Regions from separate parts of the Streptomyces sp. NPDC093546 genome, predicted to be linked through region 3. Evidence: riboswitches for the same ligand, from Rfam matches in the RefSeq annotation. Region 3 holds a riboswitch; each other region holds the start of a gene.
What was found. Region 3 has a riboswitch for cyclic di-AMP ahead of ACIRNI_RS21115 (transglycosylase SLT domain-containing protein). Riboswitches for the same ligand answer to the same signal wherever they lie in the genome.
Positions count from the first base shown of each region.

Region 1: another riboswitch for cyclic di-AMP. It lies ahead of ACIRNI_RS08925 (C40 family peptidase); the one in region 3 lies ahead of ACIRNI_RS21115 (transglycosylase SLT domain-containing protein).
Region 2: another riboswitch for cyclic di-AMP. It lies ahead of ACIRNI_RS16620 (peptidoglycan DD-metalloendopeptidase family protein); the one in region 3 lies ahead of ACIRNI_RS21115 (transglycosylase SLT domain-containing protein).
Region 4: another riboswitch for cyclic di-AMP. It lies ahead of ACIRNI_RS24560 (C40 family peptidase); the one in region 3 lies ahead of ACIRNI_RS21115 (transglycosylase SLT domain-containing protein).

Region 1 is NZ_JBIWJG010000003.1:532,000-538,811, forward strand. It holds gene ACIRNI_RS08915 (NlpC/P60 family protein) at 1-1,087, opposite strand, end outside; gene ACIRNI_RS08920 (hypothetical protein) at 1,379-1,732, shown strand; gene ACIRNI_RS08925 (C40 family peptidase) at 1,778-2,701, opposite strand; cyclic di-AMP (ydaO/yuaA leader) riboswitch at 2,700-2,857, opposite strand; gene pcrA (DNA helicase PcrA) at 3,056-5,539, shown strand; gene ACIRNI_RS08935 (M23 family metallopeptidase) at 5,570-6,812, opposite strand, start outside.
Region 2 is NZ_JBIWJG010000006.1:360,849-367,660, reverse strand. It holds gene ACIRNI_RS16635 (TIGR03620 family F420-dependent LLM class oxidoreductase) at 1-327, shown strand, start outside; gene ACIRNI_RS16630 (MBL fold metallo-hydrolase) at 334-1,515, opposite strand; gene ACIRNI_RS16625 (SGNH/GDSL hydrolase family protein) at 1,611-2,405, opposite strand; gene ACIRNI_RS16620 (peptidoglycan DD-metalloendopeptidase family protein) at 2,577-3,479, opposite strand; cyclic di-AMP (ydaO/yuaA leader) riboswitch at 3,484-3,642, opposite strand; gene ACIRNI_RS16615 (tyrosine-protein phosphatase) at 4,089-4,901, shown strand; gene ACIRNI_RS16610 (DUF6126 family protein) at 4,926-5,042, opposite strand; gene ACIRNI_RS16605 (helix-turn-helix domain-containing protein) at 5,065-5,679, opposite strand; gene ACIRNI_RS16600 (aspartate aminotransferase family protein) at 5,740-6,812, opposite strand, start outside.
Region 3 is NZ_JBIWJG010000009.1:169,235-176,046, reverse strand. It holds gene ACIRNI_RS21125 (transcriptional regulator) at 1-35, shown strand, start outside; gene ACIRNI_RS21120 (nucleobase:cation symporter-2 family protein) at 117-1,589, opposite strand; cyclic di-AMP (ydaO/yuaA leader) riboswitch at 2,202-2,371, shown strand; gene ACIRNI_RS21115 (transglycosylase SLT domain-containing protein) at 2,376-3,140, shown strand; gene ACIRNI_RS21110 (hypothetical protein) at 3,151-3,426, opposite strand; gene ACIRNI_RS21105 (class I SAM-dependent methyltransferase) at 3,539-4,294, opposite strand; gene ACIRNI_RS21100 (aminotransferase class V-fold PLP-dependent enzyme) at 4,345-5,547, opposite strand; gene ACIRNI_RS21095 (pyridoxal-phosphate dependent enzyme) at 5,561-6,812, opposite strand, start outside.
Region 4 is NZ_JBIWJG010000012.1:114,511-121,322, reverse strand. It holds gene ACIRNI_RS24580 (8-amino-7-oxononanoate synthase) at 1-766, shown strand, start outside; gene ACIRNI_RS24575 (DUF397 domain-containing protein) at 741-944, opposite strand; gene ACIRNI_RS24570 (helix-turn-helix domain-containing protein) at 965-1,834, opposite strand; gene ACIRNI_RS24565 (ATP-binding protein) at 2,075-2,515, shown strand; gene ACIRNI_RS24560 (C40 family peptidase) at 2,574-3,053, opposite strand; cyclic di-AMP (ydaO/yuaA leader) riboswitch at 3,058-3,252, opposite strand; gene ACIRNI_RS24555 (hypothetical protein) at 3,881-4,087, shown strand; gene ACIRNI_RS24550 (urease subunit gamma) at 4,312-4,614, shown strand; gene ACIRNI_RS24545 (urease subunit beta) at 4,630-4,941, shown strand; gene ACIRNI_RS24540 (urease subunit alpha) at 4,934-6,655, shown strand; gene ACIRNI_RS24535 (urease accessory protein UreF) at 6,667-6,812, shown strand, end outside.

The sequences.
Region 1 (6,812 bases), on a different contig from region 3:
CGACCCGGGTCGCCCCCGCCCACGGCATTTCGTCGATCGGCGCGATCCTCACGGGTGCGCCGGGCCGCGGGGCGTGGATCATCTTGCCGTCGCCGATGTAGAGACCGACGTGACTGACCCCGGAGTAGAAGAACACCAGGTCACCGGGGGCGAGCGCGGAGCGTGGGACGCGCTGTCCGGCGTTGATCTGGGTGTACGTGGTACGGGGCAGGGCCACCCCGGCGGAGCGCCACGCGGCCTGCGTGAGCCCCGAGCAGTCGAAGGCCGACGGCCCGGTCGCGCCCCAGACGTACGGCTTGCCGAGGGCCCCGTACGCGTACGACACGGCCTGCGCGGCGCGTGCGTTGGGCGCCTGCCGTGCGTGCGTCGGCGGGGGGTTCCCGGCCGTCGGGCCGGAGTCCGTGTCCGTGCCCGCGCCCGCGCCGGGGTTCTCGTACCGGGCGCGTTCGGGGGCGGACAGCCGGCCCAGGAGGCGCTCGGCGGCGGCGAGCTTCTGCTGGACCATGGCCTTGTGGCGGCGCAGTTCGGCCTGGCGGGCCTCCAGTTCGCGCAGGTGGCCGCCGGATTCGGCGCGCAGCTGCGCGATCCCGGCGAGCTCGCGGCGCACGGCGGCGATGGCGTCGGCCTGGCGGGTCCCGGCGCGCTCGGCGAGGGCGGCGCCCTCCAGGTAGGCGTCCGGGTCGGTGGAGAGGGCGAGCTGGAGGGCGGGGTCGAGCCCCCTGTGCCGGTACTGGGCGGTGGCCACCGAACCGAGCGCGTTACGGGTGGCGGCGAGCCGCTCCGTCCGGCGGGCGGCCTCGTCCCGCAGGGCGTCCAGCGAGGAGCGTGCCTTGTCGGCCTGCTCCTTGGCGCCGTTGTACCGCTCGGTGGCCTCCTCGGCCTCCCGGTGCAGCCGGTCCACCTCGGTCCTGATCTGGGCGGGGGAGAGGCGGGGCTCCGCGTGCCCGGTGCCGCCGAGGACGGTGGCGGTCGCCGCCCCGGCGAGGACGAAGCCGGCGGCGGTGCGCCCGGCCGCCGATCCGTTCAGGGATCTCTGCCGGGGCTTGCGGTGCTTGCGGTGCTGCGGAGGTTCTGGGTGAGCTGCCACGAGGGCGGGTCACTTCCCTTCCCTGTCACGTGTGGGTGGGGTGGCCGGCCGCCGCCCGGGAGTCGGAAGACGGCGGTGGGAGAACCGGCCACCTGGGGGAGGACGCTAAGCCCGCCGGTCACGGCGGTGAGGGGGAGTGACCGCAATTGCCCGCAGGTGAGAGTTCGGAGGCGGCTTCCGTCGGCGGCGACGCACCTGGAACCGCGCATTCCGTATCAACTGTGACCGAGGCGACGAATGAGGCAACCCCGGCCGGGGGCCGGTGCTATGGCCCCGGTTAGGCTCCGGCGCATGGACGTACTCATCAATGTCTTCGTCGCGCTGCACATCATCGGTATCGGCGCCCTGCTGGGCGGCTTCCTGTCCCAGATGAAGGCGATGGGCGCGGGCACGGCGCGCTTCAGCCCCGGCATGCTGCACGGCGCGCTGACCATGCTGGTCACGGGCGTGGCCCTGGTCGGGCTGAACCAGGCCGACGACCAGACCGTGAACAACATCAAGATCGGCGTGAAGCTGGCGATCCTGGTCGTCATTCTCGGCCTGGTCTACGTCAAGCGGGACGAGGAGACGGTCGAGAAGCCGCTCTTCGGCGCCGTGGGCGGCCTCACCGTCGCCAACATCTTCATCGCGACGCTCTGGACCTGAGGCCTGAGGTCTGAGGTCTGAGCCCGGGGTCTTTCGGGGTCTCTCTTACGCGGGGCGCACGCAGCCGGACACCGGCATGGAGTGGACCGGCTCCTCGCGTACGTTCATCCCGGGCCGCGGGGCGTGGATCATCACGCCGTCGCCCTGGTAGATGCCGACATGGCTGATGTCGTCGTAGAAGAACACCAGGTCGCCGGGGCGCAGCTCGTCCATGGAGACGCGCGTGCCGACGTGGGCCTGTTCCCAGGTGGTACGCGGCAGGTCGACACCCGCCGCCTTCCAGGCCGCCTGGGTCAGGCCGGAGCAGTCGTACGAGCTCGGGCCGGCCGCGCCCCACACGTACGGTTTGCCGAGCTGGGCGCGGGCGAAGGCCAGCACCTTGTCGGCTTTGGCCGCGGCGCGATCGGGGCCGGTATCGGCCTCGCGGGCTTCCGGTGCGTACGTCGGCTCGTGCGCCGGTTCGTACGACGGCGCCTCCGCGCGGGTTTCCGCGAGGGCCTCCGTCCGGGCCAGCAGGGCGCGCGCCTCCGCGAGCTTGCGCTGCACCGTCCGCTTGCCGGCCCGCAGCGCGTCGGGGGTCTTCGCCGACTCGCCCTGCCGCGCGGCGGGCTCCGCTTTCGCCACCTCGACGACTTCGACGCCATCGCCGACGGGCTGGACGGGCTGGACGGGCTGGACGGGCTGGACGGGCTGCACGGGCTGCACGGGAGTGGCGTACCGCTGCGCCTGCGTACCCGTGCCGGCCTGCCGGTAGAGGTCGTCGACCTTTCTCTGCACCTCCTCGACCGTCGGCCGGCCCGGTGCGACTTCGGCGGACTGGGCGGACTGAGCGGACAGCAGGGTCGTGACCGAGGCGATGGCGGCCGTCGTGACCCCGACGGCGGGGGAATTCGTACCAAACGAACCAAACGTACCGAACGTGCGGGTGGTGCTGCTGCGCGGCTTGCGATGCGACGCCAAGGCCGGCATCTCCTTCCGTAGGCCGCCTACCGGGTCAGCCGGCGGGTTCGGGCGAACGGAAGGTGCCCTACGGCCTGCGGAAACGGCCGATTCACCCCATGGTGCATGGTTGGGTCCCCGGTTCCAACTCCCGTGCGGGGAGAGCGGATTCGGCGTGGGCGGTCCGATCGGCGTGGTTCGCCGATGAGGGAACGGTCCGCTTGGTCGGCACGCTAGCCAACGTGTGGTGGTGCTGTGAAGGATGATGTTCGATATGCCGGATACATTTTCGTGACCTTTACCCGGCGCTTATGTGTGGTCGCGGTGAGCGACGAAACCGGTTCGGCCCCGACTGTCAGTGGGGCGGCCTAGACTCGATAGGCGATGAGCAGCCTCTTTGACGACAGCTTCCTGGCGGACCTGCGGAACCACACCTCCGAGGAACCGCCGCCGCCCCCCGAGGACGCCGAGGACCACGCCCCGGCCCCGGAGGAGGTCCCGCACGACCTCTTCGGGGACCGCTTCGACGTGCCCCCGGCCCGGGACGCGTACCACCGCGACGGCGCGCCGCGCACCGTCGTGGACCCCGCCGCGCTGCTGGAGGGGCTGAACGACCAGCAGCGCGCCGCCGTCGTCCACACCGGCTCGCCGCTGCTCATCGTCGCCGGTGCCGGCTCCGGCAAGACCCGGGTGCTGACCCACCGCATCGCGCACCTCCTGGGCACCCGGCACGTGCACCCCGGCCAGATACTGGCGATCACCTTCACCAACAAGGCCGCGGGCGAGATGAAGGAGCGCGTCGAGCAGCTCGTCGGCCCGCGCGCCAACGCCATGTGGGTGATGACCTTCCACAGCGCGTGCGTGCGCATCCTGCGCCGCGAGTCGAAGAGGCTCGGCTTCACGTCGTCCTTCTCGATCTACGACGCCGCCGACTCCAAGCGCCTCATGGCGCTGGTCTGCCGCGACCTGGACCTCGACCCGAAGAAGTTCCCGCCGAAGTCCTTCAGCGCCAAGATCTCCAACCTGAAGAACGAGCTGATCGACGAGGAGACCTTCGCCGACCAGGCCGCTGGGGGCACCTCCCAGGCCGAAGGCCTAGGGGGAGGCTTCGAGAAGACGCTCGCCGAGGCGTACCGCATGTACCAGGCGCGGCTGCGCGAGGCCAACGCCCTGGACTTCGACGACATCATCATGACGACGGTCCACCTGCTGCAGGCGTTCCCGGACGTCGCCGAGCACTACCGCCGCCGCTTCCGCCACGTCCTCGTCGACGAGTACCAGGACACCAACCACGCGCAGTACACGCTCGTACGCGAGCTGGTGGGCACCGGTTACGAGGACCTGGACCCGGCCGAGCTGTGCGTCGTGGGTGACGCCGACCAGTCGATCTACGCCTTCCGCGGCGCGACCATCCGCAACATCCTCCAGTTCGAGGAGGACTACCCCGACGCGACGACGATCCTGCTGGAGCAGAACTACCGCTCCACGCAGACCATCCTCTCCGCCGCCAACGCGGTGATCGAGCGCAACGAGAGCCGCCGCCCCAAGAACCTGTGGACGAACGCCGGCCCCGGGACGCGGATCATCGGGTACGTCGCGGACACCGAGCACGACGAGGCGCAGTTCGTCGCCGACGAGATCGACCGGCTGACGGACGCGGGCGAGGCGAAGGCCGGCGACGTCGCGATCTTCTACCGGACGAACGCCCAGTCCCGTGTCTTCGAGGAGATCTTCATCCGCGTCGGCCTGCCGTACAAGGTCGTCGGCGGCGTCCGCTTCTACGAGCGCAAGGAGGTCCGGGACGTCCTGGCGTACCTGCGCGTGCTGGCGAACCCGGAGGACAGCGTCCCGCTGCGCCGCATCCTCAACGTGCCCAAGCGGGGCATCGGCGACCGCGCCGAGGCGATGATCGAGGCGCTCGCGCTCCGCGAGAAGATCACCTTCCCGCAGGCGCTGCGCCGCGTCGACGAGGCGTACGGCATGGCGGCGCGCTCCGCGAACGCCGTGAAGCGGTTCAACACGCTGCTGGACGAGCTGCGCACCATCGCCGAGTCCGGCGCCGGACCGGCCGTGGTCCTGGAGGCGGTCCTGGAGCGCACCGGATACCTCGCCGAGCTGCAGGCCTCCACCGACCCGCAGGACGAGACCCGCATCGAGAACCTCCAGGAGCTCGCCGCCGTGGCCCTGGAGTTCGAGCAGGAGCGCGGCGACAACCCCGGTACGCTCGCCGAGTTCCTGGAGCAGGTGGCGCTGGTCGCCGACTCCGACCAGATCCCGGACGAGGACGAGGAAGGCTCCGGCGTCATCACGCTGATGACGCTGCACACCGCCAAGGGCCTGGAGTTCCCGGTGGTGTTCCTGACGGGCATGGAGGACGGCGTCTTCCCGCACATGCGCGCCCTCGGCCAGACCAAGGAGCTGGAGGAGGAGCGGCGCCTGGCGTACGTGGGCATCACGCGCGCCCGCGAGCGGCTCTACCTCACGCGGTCGTCGATGCGCAGCGCGTGGGGCCAGCCCTCGTACAACCCGCCCTCGCGGTTCCTGGAGGAGATCCCGGCCCAGCACCTGGAGTGGAAGCGCACGGGCGCGATGGCCAAGCCGTCGTCCGGCGGCCCGGCCTCCGGGATTACGGCCTCCCTGTCGTCCTCGCGGTCCCGTTCCGGCCCGTCGGGCTTCGCCACGCGGCGTACGACCGACAAGCCGGTGATCGCGCTGGCGGTCGGGGACCGGGTGACGCACGACCAGTTCGGGCTCGGCACCGTGATGGCGGTGACGGGCGCGGGCGGGGACGCGCAGGCGACGATCGACTTCGGGGACGACAAGCCGAAGCGGCTGCTGCTGCGGTACGCGCCGGTCGAGAAGCTCTAGCCGGCTGAACCGGCTGAACCGGCTGCCGGTTCAGCCGGTCGGGTCGAGACCGTGGCTGCGCAGCCACGGCAGCGGGTCGATCGGGGAGCCGCCGCCGGGACGTACCTCGAAGTGCAGGTGCGGTCCGGTGGAGTTGCCGGAGTTGCCGGAGTACGCGATGACGTCACCGGCCTTGACCTCGCCGGACCGGATCTTGGTGCTGCTGAGGTGGCAGTACCAGGTCTCGGTGCCGTCCTTGGCGGTCACGATCGCCATGTTCCCGTAGGCGCTGTTCCACTGGGTGCGTACGGTGCCGTCGGTGGCGGCCATCACGGGCGTGCCGTACTGCACGGGGAAGTCGATCCCGCTGTGCAGGGACATCCAGTTGACGCCGGCCTGCCCGTAGTACGCGCTGAGCTGGTGCAGCTTGACGGGGAGCGCGAACTTGGGGCGCAGCGCCTCGCGGCGCGCGGCCTCCTCCTCGCGCTTCTTGCGCTCGGCCTCCTGGCGGTTCTTGAGGTCGATGCGCTCCTGGGTGCGACTGGCGCGGTCGCCGAAGTCGCGGGCGTCGGCGCTGAGCGCGGCGAGCTGGGTGTCCAGGGCGCTGTTGGCGGCGGCGACGGTCTTGACGGAGGAGGGGTCCTCGGCGGTCACCGGCTTGGCCTCGGCCTTCTGCTCGCCTCCGGTGAGGCCGCTGACGGAGGCCGCCGCGATTCCGGCGACACCCATCACGCAGGCGGACGGCACGGCGACGGTCAGGAGCGCGGAACGTTTCGCGGGGGTACGCCGTCGGCCACGGCCGCCGCCGCCTCCGCCGGAGCGGCGGGCGGGACGGGGGACGACGGGCGCGGCGACGGTCGCGGCGTCGGCCACGGCCTCCGCGTCGTGCGCCGGTTCCTGCTCCGGTTCTTGCTCCGGCTCGGGGGCTTCGTGAGGAGCTTCCGGCTGGAGGGCCTCTGCCGAGGCGTAGTCGTACTGCTCCGGTACGAACGTCTCGGTGGGCGCGTAGTGCCAGGCGGTGGCGTCGTAGGCGGCGGTGTCGTACTGCGGCTGTGCGCTCTGCGGCTGTTCGGTCTGCTGCTGGTCGTTCTGCGGCTGGTTGTTCCAGGCGCCGGCGTCCCACTGGCCGGTGTACTCGGAGTACTCGACGTAACCGGTGGTGGCGTCGTCCCACTGCGTGGTGTCGTACTGGCCGCTGTGGCCCGCGTCGTAACCGTTCTGGTAACCCGCGGTGTCATAACTCGCCTGCTGGGTACCGTCATAGGACCCGGGGAGGGCGCCGAAGAGCGGGTCG
Region 2 (6,812 bases), on a different contig from region 3:
GTCGTGCTCGACCACGATCTCGACCGGGCCCGGGAGGTGGCCACCGCGCATGTCGCCGGATACCTGGCGGCGGCGCCGCACCAGGAGGCGAACGTACGCCGGCTCGGCTTCGGAGACGAGGACATCGTCGGCGGCCCGAGTCGCAGGCTGGTGGACGCGATCGTCGCCTACGGAGACACGGAGGCGATCCGCCGGCGCGTTCAGCAGCATTTCCAAGCGGGTGCCAGCCACGTCTGCCTGCAGGTCCTGACCGCCGCTCCGGCCACGCTGCCCCGACGAGAATGGCGCGAACTCGCCCCCGCTCTCGTGCCCCGCCGTACAGGGTGACGAGGCTCAGCGCTCACCGGCGAGGTCGAGATGGCCCCTGGTCGTCTCGGCCGCACCCTCCACCCCGCCCGAACGGCGCCACGGGCGCGCGATCGGATCGGACACCGCCCGCCACCACGGCTCCTCGGGCACCTTCCCCGGGGGCTCGAACGGCTCGCCGGGGCGGGGAAACGCCACCGCCTGGCCGGCCTCCTCGGCCGCGTCCTTGGTCCACTCCCCCGGCTCGGCCCACGGGTGCGGCGCCAGGTTGAAGGTGCCCCAGTGGATGGGGAGCAGCACGCCCGCCGCGTCACCGCCCTGGAGGTCCAGGTGGGCCCGTACGCCCTCGGCGGGGGTCATGTGGATGTCCGGCCAGAACTCGCTGTACGCGCCTATCTGGATCATGGTGGCGTCGAACGGGCCGTGTTCGGCGCCGATTTCCCGGAAGCCCGGGAAGTAGCCGGTGTCGCCGCTGTGGTAGACGCGGTGGTCCGGTCCGGCGACCACCCAGGACGCCCAGAGGGTGTGCTGCTGGTTGCGCAGGCCGCGCCCGCAGAAGTGGCGGGCCGGGGTGGCGGTCAGCCGTACGCCGCCGACCTCGGTGGACTCGTGCCAGTCGAGCTCGCGCAGGCGGGACGTCGGGACGCCCCAGTGCTCCAGGTGGGCGCCGACGCCGAGCGGGACCGCGAAGAGGGTGTCCGTGGTGGCGAGGGCGCGGATGGTCGGCAGGTCCAGGTGGTCGTAGTGGTCGTGGGAGATGACGACCACGTCCACCGGGCCGAGCGCGGCCAGGGGCAGCGGTACCGGGTGCAGCCGCCGGGGCCCGGCGAAGGGGAACGGCGAGCACCGCTCGCCCCACACCGGGTCGAAGAGGACGCGGACTCCGTCGATGTCCGCGAGCACGCTGGAGTGCCCGAGCCACGTCAGGCGCAGCCCGGACGCCGGGGGCCGGGCGAGGTCGGCGACGGTGGTGGGGTGCACGGGAATGGCCGCCGCCGGCGAGCGGTGCCTGCGCCCCTCCTTCTCGAAGTACGTCTTCGCGAACTCGATCGCCGAGCCGGAGGGTCTGTGCCGGGCGCCCACGGGGTTCTGGAACACTCCGTCCGCGAAGTGCGGCGAGCGGCGGATGCGCTCCATCCGCTCCCCCGCCGGGTCCGCGCCGAAGGCGGCGGGCCGCAGCGCGCGCAGCCGGGACCACGACGGTCGCATGGGCGTGGTGTCGGAGCCGGTCACAGGACCTCCAGAGCTAGGTCCCTCCATTATGGGCAGGGGGTCCGACAGCCCGGGGTGCGCCCCGGGCCCGGCTACAGCGGCAGCAGGTCCGGGCGCTTGGCCGAGACGTGGTCGCCGGAGCTTTCGCCGCGCAGGCGGCGGCCGATCCAGGGCACCAGGTACTCCCGCGCCCACTGGATGTCGTCGCGGCGCACCTCGAGCGGGCCGCGCGGCGGCAGGGGCGGCCACGGCTGGTCCGGGTCGGCGGGGACCTCCACGCCCAAGACCTGGCCGGCGCGGAGGGCGACGCGGGTGTGGCCCTCGGCGGACAGATGGAGCCGGTCCGCGTCCCAAGCCCGCCTGTCCTGGACGGTCTTGAGGGACCAGAGGTCCAGCACGGGGCAGCCGTAGCGGTCGGCGACGGCGCGCACATGGCCGTTGTACGTGGCGATCTTGCCGCGCAGGTGGCGCAGCACCGGCACGCCGCGGGTGTCGAAGCCGGTCGTCACCAGCACGGTGCCGACCACCGAGGTCAGGTCGGCGACGGCCCGCTCGAAGCGTTCGGCGACGTCGTCGGGGTCGCTGCCGGGCCGGATGATGTCGTTGCCGCCCGCGCAGAAGGTCACCAGGTCGGGGGCGAGCTCCTTCGCCCGCGGGAGCTGCTCCTCGACGATCTGGTCGAGGAGCCGTCCGCGTACGGCGAGGTTCGCGTACCGGAAGTCGTCCGGCTCGGGCAGCCGGTCGGCGAGGAGCACCGCCAGGCGGTCGGCCCAGCCGACGAACGTGCCGTCGGGTCCGGGGTCTCCGACGCCCTCGGTGAAGCTGTCACCGATCGCCACGTACGACCCGAATACGTCACTGTCTCTGAAGGTCGAATCGTCTGCCACGGGAGCACATCCTGCCTCCTTCCCTGTGACCTACGCGACCGTAAGGAGGGGTTGACGTAGCGTGAGATATGCCACCGGTCAAGATTCGTCCAAGCCGGAATACGCCGCTGCCCGGCACCGTGGAGCACGGTGCCGGACAGAGGGGGTGGCCGACGGTGCGTCGACGGTGCGTCAGATCGAGACGCCGTGCTGGCGCAGGTACGCCAGCGGGTCGATGTCCGAGCCGTAGCTGGGGCTGGTGCGGATCTCGAAGTGCAGGTGCGGGCCGGTGGAGTTGCCGGTGGACCCGGAGAGGCCGATCTGCTGGCCGCCGCTCACGCTCTGGCCGGAGGAGACGGAGAGCTGGGAGAGGTGGGCGTACTGCGAGTACGTGCCGTCGGTGTGCTTGATGACGACCTCGTTGCCGTACGAGCCGCTCCAGCCGGCCGAGACCACGGTGCCGGGGCCGACGGCCTTGACGCTGGTGCCGGAGGAGGCCGCGAAGTCGACACCGGTGTGGTAGCCGGAGGACCACATGGAGCCGGAGGCGCGGTACGGGGTGGTGATCGAGGAGTCGACCGGGGCCGTGAAGCCGGAGCCGGTGCTCTTCGGGGCGGACTGCGCCGGGGCTGCCTTGACCGCCGGGGCCTCGGCCTTGGCGGCGGAGCGGGAGGCGCGGGCCTCGCCGCGGTCCTCGTCCGCCTTCGGCTTGGCCTTGGCCTTGGCCGGGGCGGCCTTGGCGCCGAGGGTGAGCTCCATGCCCGGGAGGATCAGCGACGGGTCCTCACCGATGACCTCGCGGTTGTCCTTGTACAGCTTCTGCCAGCCGCCCTTGACGTTCTTGTTGTGGGCGATCTTGGCGAGGTAGTCGCCGGCGACCACGGTGTACGTACGGGGCGCGGGCTTGGCGGCGGTCTGCGCGGCGGCGACCACCTGCTGCGGAGCGGTCGCCGGCGCGGCGCTCTGCTCCGCGGCGTGGGCACCGGTGGCGCCGAGCAGCGGAAGGGCGAGGGCCGCGCCACCGGTACCGGCGGCGACGAAACCACGCGTGAGCGTGCTGGACTTGGGACGGCGGTGCTTACCCTTGGCGGGCATGGCGAATTCCTCTCCGGCGCCTGCGAGGTGAGCTGTCGGGTTCGGGCTGGAGATGCCCGGCCGCGTGGTGACGCGACTTAACCCCGAGCCGGTCCCGGAATTCCGGGATCGGCGGACTTACCTTGGGTCCCCCGCTCCTGCCACACGTGGGTGGGTGCTGAATTCCGGGCCGGCGGCAGGATTCGGCGGTCCGGCCGGATTGCGGTGACCGTAGGACAGTCGGGTCGGCGCGAACAAGCCGCCGCTTTCCCGTGTGCATTCCTTTGCACCGCACCGCTGCGGATTACCGGTCACCCTCCGTGGATTACGGATCATGAATTCCCGGTGAGTGCAGGGGAATTGCGGAAGGGGCCCGGCCACGGACGGTCACTTTTATGACGCTGCTCACGCGCCGATGCCCATCTCCCGTTCTATCGGGGCACGTTATGCCGAACACCCCAATACGGACAGAAGCGCCATACGCCTACGAGCCGCCGCAGCCGTCGAGAGGGCGGACAGGAGGACGGACCGAGCACCCGTGCGGATGATTGCCCCGGGAACCCAATGTCGTATCGTCGGATCGCGACATCGTCGGCGGCCGGCGCCGACGTCAGACGCGGAGGAGTCCCCGTGACGCAGCAGGTGCCGCAGGCCCCGTCGAGCGAGCCCGAACTGTCCGGTGTGCGCAATTTCCGGGACGTGGGCGGGCTGCCGACGGTGGACGGGCTGCGCATCCGGCACGGGCGGCTCTACCGCAGCGGCCACCTCGCGCACGCCACCGGGGAGGACGCGGCGTTCCTCGGCTCCCTCGGGCTGCACACGATCTTCGACTTCCGCAACGCCGCCGACCAGAAGCTCGAAGGCCCCGACATCGAGCTCCCCGGCGTGCGGAACGTGAACATCCCGCTCACCGACCCGGCCGACGGCGCCGAGTTCTGGCGGATGGTCCGCGACGGCGACCTCGACCAGCTGCGCCAGATCCTCGCGGACGGCCAGGCGGCGGCACGGATGTCGGCGTCGTACCGCACGATCATCAAGGAGCGCACGGCGGAGCACAGCCGGGTGGTGCACGCCCTCGCCGAGGACAGCGTCCCGGCGCTCATGCACTGCGCGGCGGGCAAGGACCGGGCAGGGCTGTCGATCGCGGTGACGCTCCTGGCGGTCGGCGTCGAGCGGGAGGCCATCGAGGCGGACTACCTCAAGTCCAACGACCCGCACCGCCGCTACAAGGTGCACCGCAGCGACAGCTCCCCGGCCGGTATGTCGCCCGAGGTGATGGAGCTGCTCAGCCCGCTCTTCGACGCGCGCCTGGAGTACCTGGCGGCGGCCTTCGCGACCATCGAGGAGACCTGGGGCACGACCGACCGGTACCTCTCGGAGGGTCTGAAGCTGGCGCCCGAGACGCGGGAGCAGCTGCGCGAGCGGCTCCTCGACGCGGGCTGAGCCCCGGGGCCCGAGCCGGGCTCGTCAGCCGGCGCCCAGCGCGAAGAGCAGGTACAGGAACGCCGCGAAGAGGTGGCCGGCCACCAGGTAGGCGAAGAGCCGGACGACGAGCCCGCGCGGGAACTTCACTTCGTAGGACATGGGGTCCTCCCTCTCGGGGACGTCAGCGGTGGGTGCCGGGGCCGCCGAGGCACAGGTCGGCCGCGGCGCTCTGCAGGAGCGTGTGGACGAAGAGCAGCTCGGCCCCGCGGCGCCCGGCCGCGGCGATGCGGTGCGGGGTCAGCGAGTCGAAATGCGCGCTGTCGCCGGGGTCCAGGACATGGACCACGTCACCGAGCACGAGCCGCACCCGGCCGGTGAGGACGTAGAGCCACTCCTCGCCCGGGTGGACGCGTACGAGATCGCTCTGGCCCGCGGCGTACGGCACCTCCACCCGCAGCGCCTGCAGGGCGCGCCCCGCGCCACCGGCCTGGTGGTACGTCCAGCCGTCCGCCTCCACGGGCTCGGCGCGCCCGGCGCGGACGATCGGCTCGCGCTCCGGTGGGACCTCGCCGAGCAGCTCGGACACCGTCGTACCGTAGACACGGGCCAGGCCCAGGAGCATGGGCAGGGACGGCTGGCGCCGTCCGGTCTCGAGGCGGGAGAGGTGCGCGGGTGACAGGCCGGCGCGCCGGGCCGCGGACTCGAGCGTGAGGCCGCGGCGGCGGCGCAGCTCGCGCAGCCGGGGCGCGACGTCCGGCAGCGCTTCCGGTTCCGGTGGGCCGGCAGGGGTGGTCATGCCCCCATTGCGCCAGGAATGGGCCTGGGAGGCAATTTTCTTGCCTCTGAGGCAAAAAGATCAGCGGTTGGCGACCGCCTGCTTCATCAGCGTCTTGCCGAAGTCCCACATCAGGCCGCCGCCCGCGTGGGCCTCGTCCATGACGGCCGTGAAGGCGGCCATGAACCGGTCCACCTCGCGCTCGCCGATGATCAGCGGCGGAATCAGCTTGATCACTTCCAGGCGGTCCCCGGAGACCTGCGTGAGGATCCGGTGGCGCTGGAGCAGCGGGACGACGACCATCTGGGCGAACAGTCCCTTGCGGGCCGCCTGGAGCATCGTCCAGCGGCTGCGCAGGCCCAGCGAGGACGGGCGGCCGAACTCCAGCCCGATCATCAGGCCCCGGCCGCGTACGTCGTGCAGCAGCTCGTAACGGTCCACGAGCGCCGCGAGGCGGGTCTTCAGCAGCTCGCCGGTGAGCCGTGCGTTGGCCACGACCTCCTCGTTCTCCAGTACGGAGAGGACGGCGAGGCCGGCCGCCATGGCCTGGGCGTTCGATCCGAAGCTGGCCGAGTGGACGACCACCCGGTCCATCGACGAGAACACCTTCTTGAAGATCCAGTCCTTGCCGAGGGTGGCGCCCACCGGCACGTAGCCGCCGGACAGCGACTTGGCCACGCACAGCAGGTCCGGCTCGACGCCGTCCTCGTGCTGGTACGCGTAGAAGTCGCCGGTCCGGCCGAGGCCGGTCTGCACCTCGTCGGCGATGAGCAGCGCCTTGTGCCGGTGCAGGAGCTCCTGGGCGGCGCGCAGGAAGCCGGGCGGCGCCTCGTGCACGCCCTTGCCCTGGACGGGCTCGACGATGAGGGCGGCCACGTCGCCCCGCTTCAGCTCCCGCTCCAGGGCGTCCAGGTCGCCGAGCGCGATCGGGGTGTCGGGGAGCAGCGGTGCGAAGCCGTCCCGGAAGCAGTCCTCGCCGTTGACGGAGAGGGAGCCGGTGGTCAGGCCGTGGAAGGCGTGCGCGCAGTAGACGACGCGGGGTCTGCCGGTCGCGCAGCGGGCGAATTTGAGGGCGGTCTCCACCGCCTCCGTACCGCTGTTGGAGAAGAACGCGCGGTCCAGGTGCGGCGAGTACGACAGCAGCTTCTCGGCCA
Region 3 (6,812 bases):
AGGCGGGCGACGAGCCGCCGTTCGACGGCTTCTGACCGGAGACCCCGCGAGGCGCGGACGGCCGACGGCCCCCCGGACGATCCGGGGGCCGTCGGCCGTCCTGCTGCGAGAAGGGCTCAGCGCCAGGTGGCGCCGGCACCGGGGGTGGGGTGGGCACCCGGGGCCGGGTGGGCGGGGTGGGCGGACGGGGCACCCGGAGCGGGCGGGGCCTCGTCCTCGTAGTCCTCCCAGTCGATCTCCATCGCCTTGCGCCGCGTGAACGCGTTGAAGAACAGGTTCAGCACGATGGCGGTGAGCCCGCCCAGCGTGATGCCGCTGTCCAGCACCGCGCGTACGTCGTCCGGCATGCGCTCGAAGAACGGCTTGACCGTCGTGGGCAGCATCGCCGCACCGAGGCTCACCGCCAGGATGATGGCGTTGCGCTCCTCGCGCAGGTCCACCTTGGCGAGGATCTGGATGCCGACCGCCGCGACCATGCCGAACATCGAGATCGCCGCGCCGCCGAGCACGGGGTGCGGGATCGCGGCGACCAGGCTGCCGGCCTTGGGCAGCAGCCCCAGCAGGATCATGAAGACACCGGCGGCCACCACCACGAAGCGGCTCACCACCCGGGACATGCGGACAAGTCCGATGTTCTCCGCGAATGCCACATAGGGGAAGGAGTTGAAGATACCGCCGAGCATCGTGGACATGCCGTCGGCCCGCAGCGCGCGCGTGACGGTGTCGCTGTCGACCTTCTTCCGCGCGATCTCGCCGATGGCGTACACGTCGCCGGTCGTCTCCACCATCGTGATCAGCATGACGACGACCATGGCGACGATGGGCAGCAGCTCGAACTGCGGCATGCCGTAGTGGAAGGGCGTGGTGACGCCGAACCAGGCGGCGTCCGCCACCGCGTCGAAGTGCGCGTCGCCGAGGACCCAGGCGACGGCCGTGCCCACGACGAGTCCGATGAGCACGGCGAGGCTGCTGAGGATCGGCTTGCCGAGCCGGACCACGACCAGGATCAGGAGCAGGGTGCCGAGCGCGTAGGCGAGGTTCTTTCCGGAGCCGTAGGCGGGGTCGCCGACGAGGTGGGAGCCGCCGGCGGCGTTCTGGAGGCCCACCGGGATGAGCGTGATGCCGATGATGGTGAGGATCGTGCCGATGACGACGGGCGGGAAGTACTTCACCAGCCTGCCGAAGAACGGCGCGCAGAGGAACGTGGCGATGCCGGCCGTGATGACCGCGCCGTAGACGACCAGCAGACCGGCGGTGCCGCCGCCCGCGCCTATGCCGATCGCGACCATGGGGGAGACGGCGGTGAAGGTGACGCCCTGCACCAGGGGCAGTCGCGCGCCGACCTTCCAGACGCCCAGCGCCTGGATGATCGTGGCGATGCCGCAGGTCAGCAGGTCCGCGTTGATCAGGTGGACCAGCTGCTCGTCGGAGAGCCCGAGGGCGTTTCCGAGGAGTACGGGGACGATGACGGCCGCCGCGTAGAACGCGAGGATGTGCTGGAAGCCGTAGAGCGTGAGCTGCGGGAGGGGGAGCAGTTCGTCGACGGGATGCGTCTGCGTCCCGGAGTGCCGTCGGGAGACTCGTGCCATCTCTGCCTTGCCTTACAAGAGGTAGGTGAATGAGAGAGGAGCCGACGCCTCGGAGCCCGGATGTATCAGGACGAGGCCTCGTCGGCCCGTACGGAGCCGACGTCTGGCGGAGTTGCCGACACCACGTCGCCCTGCGCTTGGATGTGCGTCCTGGTTTGAGGACTTTCCTTCGATCGGCATGACGAAGCCGCCCTGCGCATGAGATCCGCAGGTGGAGCCGATCGGGGCGCTCACCCTAGTTGACGTCGGACGTTCCTCGCGAGTAACCGGAACAGCACTCACCGCTCCCCCGTCCCGCCAGACGCCCCTTTCGCCCATATATCTCTGGTTTCGGAGATATATGGGCTTACTTGAGAGATTTCTTCAACAACACCACTTCGAGGGCTGTTTGCGCGCGCCGTGACATGACTCACCTCGCGTCGCACGGGAAAGCACCCTCCCCGGCGCATTTCCCCTGCTGGGAAAGAGAATTGACTTTCCGGCAGCAGCGACTTCATGGCGTTTCCGTAACCACGCGTGCGCGTTTCGCGCCTTGTTCCCGCCCACGGCTCTCGCTTACCGTCACGGCAATCCGGTCGGACCGCCGAATCCTGCCGCCGCCCGGAATCCGCACCCACTCACCCACCGACGTACGGCAGGAGCGGGGGAACCAGGTAAGCCGCCGATCCGGAAACGGAAAGGCTCGGGGTGAAGTCGCGCGCGCACGCCCTCGTGTGTGCGTCGCGGCCGGGCATCTCCAGCCCGAACCCGACAGCTCACCTCGCAGGCGACGGAGAGGAATGCGCCATGCCCGCACAGGGTAAGCACCGTCGTCCCAAGAACAATCCGCTCGCCCGCCGTTTCGTCGCCGCGGGCACGGGCGGCGCCGCACTCGCCCTTCCCCTGTTCGGTGCCACCGCGGCCGAGGCGGCGCCGAACGCGACGCCGAATGCGGCGCCTGCCGCCGCCGCGAAAAAGGCCCCGGCGTCGCCCGTCACGTATTCCGTGACCGCGGGCGACACCCTTTCCGAGATCGCACAGGACCACGGCGTCAGCGGCGGCTGGAAGAAGCTGTACGAGGACAACAAGTCGGTCGTCGGCGACAACCCGTCGCTGATCCGCCCCGGCATGAAGCTCACCATCGGCGCGAAGTCCACCGCCGCGCCCGCGTCGACCGAGCGGGCCAGCCGCTCGACCGCCCGGCCGGCGCTCGCGAAGACGGCGAAGCCCGCCGCCAAGCCCGCGACGTACGCGAACAACCTCGACGGCTGGATCAAGGAAGCGCTGGCCATCATGGCCGAGCGCGGCATTCCCGGCTCGTACGAGGGCATCCACCGCAACATCCTGCGCGAGTCCTCCGGCAACCCGCTCGCCATCAACAACTGGGACTCCAACGCCGCCGCGGGCACCCCGTCCAAGGGTCTCCTCCAGGTCATCGACCCCACGTTCCGCGCGTACCACGTGCCCGGCACGTCGACCGACCCGTACGACCCGGTCGCCAACATCACCGCCGCCTGCAACTACGCCGCCGACCGCTACGGGTCGATCGACAACGTCTTCGGCGCGTACTGAGCCGCCGGCCTCACGGGCGGGGGACGGTCGCCCCGCCGCCGGACCGCACGGCTTCCACCACGGCGTCGTGCAGCACGCGGCTGGCCTCCTCCGACGAGCACGGCACAGGACTGCCGCTCATCGGGAACCAGTCGGAGGCCCCGCTGTGCTGCACGGCCACCCGTGCCTCGCCGTCGACCCAGGTGGTGTGCACGTCGAGTTCACCGGTGATGACACCGACCGTGTCGGTGCTCACGCCACCGCGTCCGGCGAAGACCCGGACCGTCGTCCACGATGCCCACGTCACGTTCCCATGCTGACCCCGCTCCGCCGGTCGCGCGACCGGCGGAGCGGGGCGGTTGCGTGAAGGAGCCGTGACGCCACGGGACGTGGTCGGCGAACCCGGTTGGCGCACGCGGTCAGCGCACGGCCACGAGGACATGGCTGTTGCCGAACTGCCAGACCGCTCCCGCCTCCTCGAAGCCGGCCTCGCGCAGCAGGGCGAGGTGCCCGGAGAGGGTCAGGTCGTTTCCCTCGCAGCGCGGGTGCCGGTGGTGGCGGTGGGCGGAGAACAGCGGCGCCAGCTCCGGGTCGGCGGCGACCCCGGACCACCATGTCTCCCAGTCGTCGTCGGCGACGGCCGGTTCCCGCTCGGCCCGTCGGCGCCCGATGTGCAGGGCCAGCTCGCCGAGCTTCGCGGAGTCGGGACAGATGTGGTCGCAGTTGACCAGCACCCCGCCGGGGCGCAGCCGCCCGGCGAGGTCGCGGTAGACGCGGCGCAGGGTGCGCTCGCTGAGGTAGTGCAGCGCCGTCGTGGAGACGGCCGCGTCCACCGGCCCGGCCGTCCCGGCGGCGTCCAGCCAGCCGGGCTCGCCGATGACGGCCTCCACGTACCGCACGGCCGGACCGTAGTAGGCCCGGCCGAGCTCCAGGAGGCGCGGGTCGGCGTCGACCGCCACGACCCGGGCGCGGGGCATCCGGCGGGCCAGGCGCGCGGCCAGGGAGCCGGGCCCGCTGCCCAGGTCGAGGACGAGGGGCGCCCGCCGGTCCGCCGTCACGCCCTCGACGATGTCGGCGATGACGGTGAACGCCTCCTCGCGGTCGATCGCGTACCGCTGCTGCTGTCTCTCCCAGCGGTCCACCCATCGCGCGGCCGCCACCGTGCTGACACTCATGTCCCCCGCACCTCTGCCTTCTCGCCATGCCATCTAATCGGTCATGGAAATCATTGCAGACTAGCGAGTGCGGTGAGCAGCCCGTCGATCTCCTCGGGTGAGTTGTACACGTGCAGGCTGATCCGCACCGAGCCGTCCCCCGGGTCCGCTCCCGCCTGGCAGTGGCTGTCGGAGCGCACCATGAAGCCGTGGCTGTAGAGGATGAAGCCGAGGTCCTGGGAGCCGATCTCTCGGTGCCGGAAGGCCACGACGTGCCGGCGGCGCTGCACCGTGGAGGCGGCGTCCAGGCTGGAGCGGCAGCCCAGCACCTCGTAGGCGTCCATCCGGGCCAGTCCGTCGGTCAGCCGGGCCGCCAGGGCCACGGTCCACCGTTCGATGCGGTCCGTGCCCGCCGCGTCCAGCCAGTCGAGGGCCGCCGTGAGACTGACGACACCGGCCGTGTTCGGGGTGCCCTGCCAGCCGCTCGGCCGGAACTCCGGACCGCGCCGCCCGCGCGCCCAGACCGCGCCCGTACCGGGCAGGGCGAGCGCCTTGTGGCCGGAGAAGACGACGAAGTCCACGTCGAGGTCGGCCACCGAGACGGGCAGATGGCCCACGCTCTGGGCGGCGTCCAGGCAGATCGGCACGTCCGGGCCGACCACCGCGCGGACGCGGTGGACGTTCATGTCGGCGCCGTAGACGTGATGCACGTGGGTGGCCGCGACGAAGCGGGTGCGCGGGCCCACCACACGGGCGAGGGCCTCGGGGTCGTAGTCCCCCGAGCTCGCCTGGTACGGCAGCTCCCGCAGCCGTATCCGCACGCCCTGCCGGGCCAGCAGCAGCTCCGCCTCCCGCCAGGGCTCCAGGTTGGCCTGGTGGTCGGCGAACGGCACCACGATCTCGTCGCCGTCGCGGAGCAGCTCCGGCAGCCAGTCGCGGGCGACGGCGCGCAGCCCCTCCGAGGCCCCGCTGGTGAAGTGCACCGCCGAGCGGTCCGGCTCCGGGTCGCCCAGGAACTCCTTGACCCGGTCCCGGGCGCCCTCGACCAGCGCGGTGGTGTGGTTGGCCCACGGGTAGGAGCCGCGGCCGGCGTTCGCGTTCGTCGTGGTCAGGTAGGTCTGGACGGCGTCGAGCACGGCCTGCGGCTTCTGGGCCGTGGCCGCGCTGTCCAGGTAGGCCGACGCGGGATGCGCCGCGATCTGGGGGAACTGGGCGCGCAGCGGGCGCTGCCAGTCCGCCAGCTCCTTCAGGTCGTGCTCGGTGTCGTGTCGCATGCCGTACGCCATGTCAGTCACGCACCAGGGGCGCGCCCGCGTCGCGCCACGCGATGATGCCGCCCGCCAGGCTCCGTACGTCGGGATGCCCCATGCGCGTCAGCAGCGCCGCGTAGCGGGCGGACTTCTCGCCGACGGGGCAGGCGAGCAGCACGGGCCGGCTCTTGCTGAACGGCAGGCCGCCCCGGAGGAGTTCGTCGAAGAGCTCGTCGACGATGTTGACGGAGCCGTCGATGTGGAGGGCGCCGTACGCGAACGGGCCGCGCAGGTCGACCACGAGGGGGTCCTCCGCCGCGATCCACTTGCGGGCGTCGGCGACGTCGATGACGGTGGCCGAGCGCACCTCGCCGTCCGAGAGCGTCGCCACGGAGTTCTTCGCGGGCGGCAGGCCGAACAGCTCGGGCCTGCGCTTGCGGACGTAGCCGAGGTAGCTCTCGACGCGGTCGCAGACGATGAAGACGGCCGTGCGGCGGTGGTCCGATGCCTCGGTGTCGAGCGCCCGCAGGTGGCGCACCGCGCCGTGGTACGCGGCCCCTCCGGTGGGCCCGGCGAGGATGCCGCAGCGCCGGACCAGCGTCAGCATGCCGTCGATGGCGTCGTCCGCGCTCACCGTGTCGATGGTGTCGTACGTCGCCGGGTCGAACAGGCCGACCTCCTGCACCTCGTCGATGGTGCGGATGCCGGGGATGAAGTCGGACTTCTCCGCGACGAGCCCGACAACCCCGACCCCCGGGGTGTGGGCGCGCAGCGCCCGGGCGACGCCCGTGGAGGAACCGGCGGTGCCCACGCAGGCGACGAACCAGTCGGGGGCGCGGCCGTCGAGGTCGGCCACGATCTCCGGGCCGGTGCCCTGGGCGTGCGCCTCGGTGTTGCGGGTGTTGAAGTACTGGTCGGTGTGGAGGTGGGCACTGTCGGGCGCGCCCAGCCGCTGGTGGAAGAGGGTGAGCGGGTCGTCGGTGGCGGTCGGGTCGAGGCACTCGCTCTGGCCGGGAAGCTCCTCGATCTCGGCGCCCAGCAGCAGGAGCAGGTCCTTGATCTCGGGTATGCGCATCCGGTTGGTGACGCTCTTGAACGCGATGCCGTGCATGCCCGCGATGAGGGCGAGCGCCTTGGCGGTGTTGCCGCTGGACAGTTCGACGATGGTCTCGCCGCGCTCGCGGGCGCCGGGCAGGCCGTCGCGGACCATGTTCCAGGCGGCCCGGTCCTTGACCGACCCGAAGGGGTTCATCATCTCCAGCTTCGCGTAGAGGTCGATGCTGCGCAGA
Region 4 (6,812 bases), on a different contig from region 3:
CTCGCGCGCCGAGACCGCCGTCGTCCCGCACGCCGACCCCGAGGCCGTCGCCAAGACCCTCGGCGCCCACCCCGACCGCCGCGCCCTCGTGGTGACCGACTCGGTCTTCTCGGTCGACGGCGACGCGGCGCCGCTCGCCGGACTCGCCGCCGCCTGCCGCGCGCACGGCGCCGCGCTGGTCGTCGACGACGCGCACGGCCTCGGCGTGCTGGGCGACGGCGGCCGCGGAGCGCTGCACGCGGCGGGGCTCGCGGGCAGCGCGGACGTCGTCGCCACGCTCACCCTCTCCAAGTCCCTGGGCAGCCAGGGCGGAGCGGTCCTCGGCCCGGCGCGGGTCATCGACCACCTGGTCAACGCCGCGCGGACCTTCATCTTCGACACGGGCCTGGCCCCGGCCGCGGCGGGCGCCGCGCTGGCGAGCCTGCGGCTGCTGCGGGCCGAGCCGGGCCTGGCCGGCCGGGCCCGTACGGTCGCGGCGACCCTGCACGGGCGGCTGACGGCGGCCGGCCTGACCGCCGTGCGGCCGGACGCCGCCGTCGTCTCCGTACGTGCCCCGTCACCGGAGCAGGCCGTGCGGTGGGCCGCCGACTGCCGCGCCGAGGGGCTGGCCGTGGGCTGCTTCCGGCCGCCGTCGGTGCCGGACGGGATCTCGCGCCTGCGGCTGACCGCCCGCGCCGACCTGTCGGAGGCTCAGATCGATACGGCCGTGACCACGATCCTCCGTACGGCGCCGGAGCCGGTCAGCCCAGCGGCTTCAGGGAACTGACGAAGGACGTCCAGGCCGCCGCCGAGAACCGCAGCGGCGGCCTGGCGGTGTCCTTCGAATCACGCACGGCCAGCCGCGCGGCACCGAGGCAGGCCGCCTCGACGCAGTTGTTCATGCCCACGCTGCGGCTGCTGCGCCGCCAGTGCGGGCCATCGTGGTGTGCGAGGTAAGCAGACATGTGGGGTGCCTTGCCTCTCCCTACGCGCCGTCACCGATCCCGGCGATGAGTTCCGACGACTCCTCGGGCGTCAGGGCGAGCGCCTGCATGGTGCGGAACGCGGCGCAGTACGCCTCGAGGTCTTCCGAGCGTTCGAGATAGAGGCTACTCGTCAAGTGGTCGAGAACCACCACATCCAGATCAGACATGTTCGCGAACGAGAAAATAACGAAAGGCCCGGAGAGGCCGACGTACCCGCCCACCGCGAACGGCAGCACCTGCAACCGCACATGGGGCAGGTCCGCCAGCTCCCGCAACCGCCGCAGCTGGGCCCGCATCACCCCCGGGCCGCCCACCTGCCGCCGCAGCACCGCCTCGTCCAGTACCGCCTCCAGACGCAGCGGCGGATCACCGAACAACACCTCCTGGCGGGCGATCCGGACCTCCACCAGTGAGTCGACCGCCGTCGCCGGCAGCCCGTCCAGCGCGGCGCGCGTCACCGCCCGTGCGTAGTCGGGCGTCTGCAACAGGCCCGGCACCACCGAGGTCTCCAGCGTGCGGGCCCCGCAGGCCTGCGACTCCAGGCTGATGAAGTCCTGGTACTGCGGCGGCAGCACGCCCCGGTACGCGTGCCACCAGCCCGTGCCGCCGCCGTCCGCCGCCGCGCCGGACAGGGCCTCCACCAGCGTGCGCAGCCGTGGTTCGCGTACGCCGTAGGCGTCGAGCAGCCGTGACACGTCCGCGCCCGTCACCCCGCTCGCACCCGTCTCGATCCGGCTGACCTTCGACTGGTGCCAGCCGACGAGCCGCGCCGCGTCCCGGCTGGTGAGCCCCGCTCTCAGGCGCAGCCGCTTCAACTCCTCGCCGAGCTTGCGGCGTCGCACCGCCGGACCGTGTCGCGTGCCCCGCACGACCGCCCCTCCTCCCACCCTCCGGAACGCTGGACCAACCCGCCAGTCTGCCCGCCGGAACCGCTCTCGCGTAGCAGGGTTCACCGCTTCGAGCGACAGATATATGCATATCTTGGGGGATCGGCCCCACCTGGGGCGACATAGGTGGCAGTCTGGCGCGAAGCGCAATCCGAGGCCGTCCTCGCACAACATCCGCTCCCTGTCGGAGTCCGGCCCCGGTGGGAAAGGGACAGCGTCGCCATGGCAGACCATCAGGAAGCATCCGTCACTCTGCCGAGCGATCCAGCCTCGGTCTCCGCAGCCCGCAGATACGTGGCGGACGTTCTTACCGAATGGGGGCTGCCGGCCGAGTCCGACACCGCGGACGCGGTACGGCTGATCGTCTCCGAGCTCACGACCAACGCCGTTCAGCACACCTTCGGACAGTCCCCGACCTTCACGGTGGACATCCGGCTGGAGCGGGACGAGCAGCTGCGCATCGGCGTCACCGACAGCCACCCGCGCTGGCCGCAGCGCCTGCCCGCGGCCGTCCAGCAGGACAACGGGCGCGGCATGGTCATCATCCGCTGGCTCGCCGCCGAGCGCGGCGGCCGCCTGACGGTCACTCCGACCGGCGACGGCGGCAAGACGGTGTGGATCGCCCTGCCCTGGTCCGTCCCGTCCGTCCCCGTCCGGGGCTGACCGGCCCCGCACCGCAGGTGTGCACGCTCCGTGCGGTACGGGGGCTTGGGGCCTCGCGTCAGCGCACGCGTCCGTAGTAGACCGACTTCGACCAGATGCGGTCGAGCTTGACCACCGAACCCGACTTCGGTGAGTGCCAGATCTTGTTGTCACCGGCGTACAGGCCCACGTGGTAGACGCGGCCACCGGAGTGGAAGAAGACCAGGTCTCCCTTCTGCCGCTGCGACGCGGAGAGGTGACGGGTCTTGTTGTACTGCTGCTGCGCGGTGCGGGGCAGCGTCTTGCCGGCCTTCTTGTACGAGTAGAGCGTCAGCCCGGAGCAGTCGAAGCGGGACGGGCCCGCTGCGCCGTACGCGTACGGGGAGCCCTTCTTCGACGCGGCGACGTTCAGCGCCTTCGTGGCGAGCGTCGCGGTGGCGGCCTCGGCGTCGGAGACGGCGCCCGGTGCCAGCATCGTGCCGCCGACGGCGGCGAGCGTCAGTGCCGAGACGGCACCGGCTCGGGACAACAGAGACGGGACATGCATCTGCGCGGTCATAGCGCAACCCTTCGTCAGCCGCCTGTGAAGGATGACCTGTCGGGTTCGGGCTGGCGAAGTTGCCCGGCCGCTGACGCGGCTTCACCCCAAGGGGCGGCCATGGTGCGCTCGCCCCGTACTGCTTGGGTCCTCCACTCCTGCCGATCCACTCCTGTCGACCAGTCGTCCGGACGGCGGCAGGACTCGGCGTCCGCCCGGACCGCCCCGCCGCGGTGGCGGGGGCTTGTCGTCGAAGGGATCTTGACCCATGACGGGACGAAATTCCGAGCCGAAACGGAAGTTTGTGAGGCTCCTCACGACTGATCCATTCGAGTGGACAGGGGCGTTTTGGCGCGACGCGGCGGCCGATTGATGATCCGTGTACCAGCGGCGGAGCGTGATGTTCCGCCAGATGTGTACAGCAGCGGCGCAACTCGTGCAGTGCGTAATTCCCTCGTTTGCGTACGCCGAACGAGGGTGGCTCGTTGGCCCGTCTGCGCCCATCCGTGCTACGCGGAAATCCCTCATCAGGCGGGCTCCTGAGGGAGCGTCACCCGCGCTGTTCGGCATTCGCCATCGAGAACACGGAGCGCACGCGCCAGCGTCCGGGTGTGCGCCTCGCCCTCCCGTGGTCACGCGTCGCGCTCAGTGCCTCCCGCGGTGCGGCCGTGCGCCCGGCGAGCGCCCGATTGGGCCCGCTCCAGGGGTGCGGACGCGTGCGGGATCGTTTCGTCGTCCTCGTGCGGGTGACCGGGCGCGTACCCGGGGTGCGGAGGTGGGTAGCCAGGGGCCGACTCGAACCAACCGGCGGGTCAGGACCCGTCACTCTGCCCCAGGAGGGAATCCGTATGCGTCGCATCGCGGCCGTCGTCCTCGGAACCATCGCACTGCTCGGATCCACCGCCACCACCGCCTCGGCGGTGCCGGATCCCACCGCCGTCGTCGACTGCGTCGTTACCGGCGCGACCGACCTGACCGCCGTCGTCGACCCCGCCTCCCTCGCCATCCCCCCGGAGGTCCCGGGCGTCCCGGGAGCGAACTGCCTGGCCGTCTGAGGCGGACACCACGGCTCGTATACGAAAGGGCGGCTGCCCCGGCGGGGCGGCCGCCCGCATCCCATGGCCGGGCAAAGCCGTAGTTAACCTCCTGGAAAAACTTCTGCCCGAGATTGAAATATCTCTCCCTCACAATCGTTTCCGCAGGTCAACAGAGTGTTGAAGCCGGATAGGGTCCCGCTGCTGCCCGGGGTCGCGCCGGGCGGGAACATGTGAGGTGAAACGTGCAACTGAGCCCGCACGAGCAGGAGCGCCTGCTCATTCATGTCGCTGCCGACGTCGCGGAGAAGCGCAGGGCACGCGGGGTGCGGCTCAACCACCCCGAGGCCGTCGCCCTGATCACCGCGCACATCCTGGAGGGGGCCAGGGACGGCCGGACCGTCGCCGAGCTCATGGCGTCCGGGCGCAAGGTCCTCAGCCGCGACGACGTCATGGAGGGCATCCCCGAGATGATCCACGACGTCCAGGTCGAGGCGACCTTCCCCGACGGCACCAAGCTCGTCACCGTCCACGAGCCGATCGTCTGACGGGGAACGCCACCGATGATCCCCGGAGAGATCCTCTACGCCGACGAGCCCGTGCCCCTCAACGAAGGCCGCCCCGTCACCCGCCTCACCGTGCTCAACGCCGCCGACCGGCCCGTCCAGGTCGGATCCCACTACCACTTCGCCGAGGTCAACCCGGGCCTCGTGTTCGACCGCTCCGCCGCCCGCGGCCTGCGGCTCAACATCGCCGCCGGTACCGCCGTGCGCTTCGAGCCCGGCATCCCCGTCGACGTCGAACTCGTCCCCCTCGCCGGCCGCCGCGTCGTCCCCGGCCTGCGCGGACAGACCGGAGGAGCCCTCGATGGCTGAGCTCGCCCGCCCCCAGTACGCCGACCTCTTCGGCCCCACCACCGGTGACCGGATCCGCCTCGCCGACACCGACCTGCTCGTCGAGATCGAGGAGGACCGCTCCGGCGGGCCCGGCCGCTCCGGCGACGAGGCGGTCTTCGGCGGCGGCAAGGTGATCCGCGAGTCCATGGGCCAGGCCCGCACCACCCGCGCCGAAGGCGCCCCGGACACCGTCATCACCGGCGCCGTCGTCATCGACCACTGGGGCATCGTCAAGGCGGACATCGGCATCCGCGACGGCCGCATCACCGGCATCGGCAAGGCCGGCAACCCCGACACCATGGACGGCGTCCACCCGGACCTCGTCATCGGCCCCGAGACCGAGATCATCGCCGGCAACGGCAAGATCCTCACCGCGGGCGCCATCGACGCGCACATCCACTTCATCTCGCCGACCGTCGTCGAACAGGCCCTCACCTCCGGCATCACCACCCTCGTCGGCGGCGGCACCGGACCCGCCGAGGGCAGCAAGGCCACCACCGTCACCCCCGGCCCCTGGCACCTCGCCCGGATGTTCGAGGCGCTGGAGACGTACCCCGTCAACATCGGTCTGCTCGGCAAGGGCAACACGATGTCGCGCGAGGCGATGCACTCCCAGCTGCGCGGCGGAGCCCTCGGGTTCAAGATCCACGAGGACTGGGGCGCGACCCCGGCCGTCATCGACGCCTGCCTCGGCGTCTGCGACGAGACCGGCGCCCAACTGGCCATCCACACCGACACGCTGAACGAAGCCGGGTTCGTCGGCGACACCCTCGCCGCCATCGCGGGCCGCACCATCCACGCGTACCACACCGAGGGCGCGGGCGGCGGTCACGCCCCCGACATCATCACCGTGGTCTCGGAGCCGTACGTCCTGCCCAGCTCCACCAACCCCACCCGGCCGCACACCGTCAACACGCTCGACGAACACCTCGACATGCTGATGGTCTGCCACCACCTCAACCCGGCCGTCCCCGAGGACCTGGCGTTCGCCGAGTCCCGCATCCGGCCCTCGACCATCGCGGCCGAGGACATCCTGCACGACATGGGCGCCATCTCGATCATCTCCTCCGACTCCCAGGCGATGGGCCGCGTCGGCGAGGTGATCCTGCGGACCTGGCAGACCGCCCACGTGATGAAGCGGCGCCGCGGCGCACTTCCCGGCGACGGACGCGCCGACAACCACCGCGCACGCCGCTATGTCGCCAAGTACACGATCAACCCGGCCGTGGCGCAGGGCCTCGACCACGAGATCGGCTCCGTCGAGCCCGGCAAGCTCGCCGACCTGGTGCTCTGGGACCCGGCGTTCTTCGGCGTGAAGCCGCAGACCGTGATCAAGGGCGGCCAGATCGCGTACGCGCAGATGGGCGACGCCAACGCGTCCATCCCCACGCCCCAGCCGGTCATGCCCCGCCCCATGTTCGGCGCGCTCGGCCGGGCCGCGGCGGTGGGCTCGTACAACTTCGTCACGCACAGCGCCCTCGACGACGGGCTGCCCGAACGGCTGGGACTGGACAAGGGGTTCGTGGCGATCAAGAGCACCCGCGGAGTCACCAAGGCCGACATGCGCGAGAACGACGCCCTGCCGCGCGTCGAGGTCGACGCCGACACCTTCACGGTGACGATCGACGGCGAGCCGGTCGACCCGGCACCCGCCGCCGAACTGCCCATGGCCCAGCGCTACTTCCTCTTCTGAGGGCGCCGACGATGTCCCGGTCCGCCCTTCTCGTCCTCGCCGACGGCCGCTTCCCCGCCGGCGGCCACGCCCACTCCGGCGGCGCCGAACCGGCCGTCAAGGCGGGCCGCCTCCGCGACGCCCGCGACCTGGAGGCGTTCTGCCGCGGCCGCCTGCA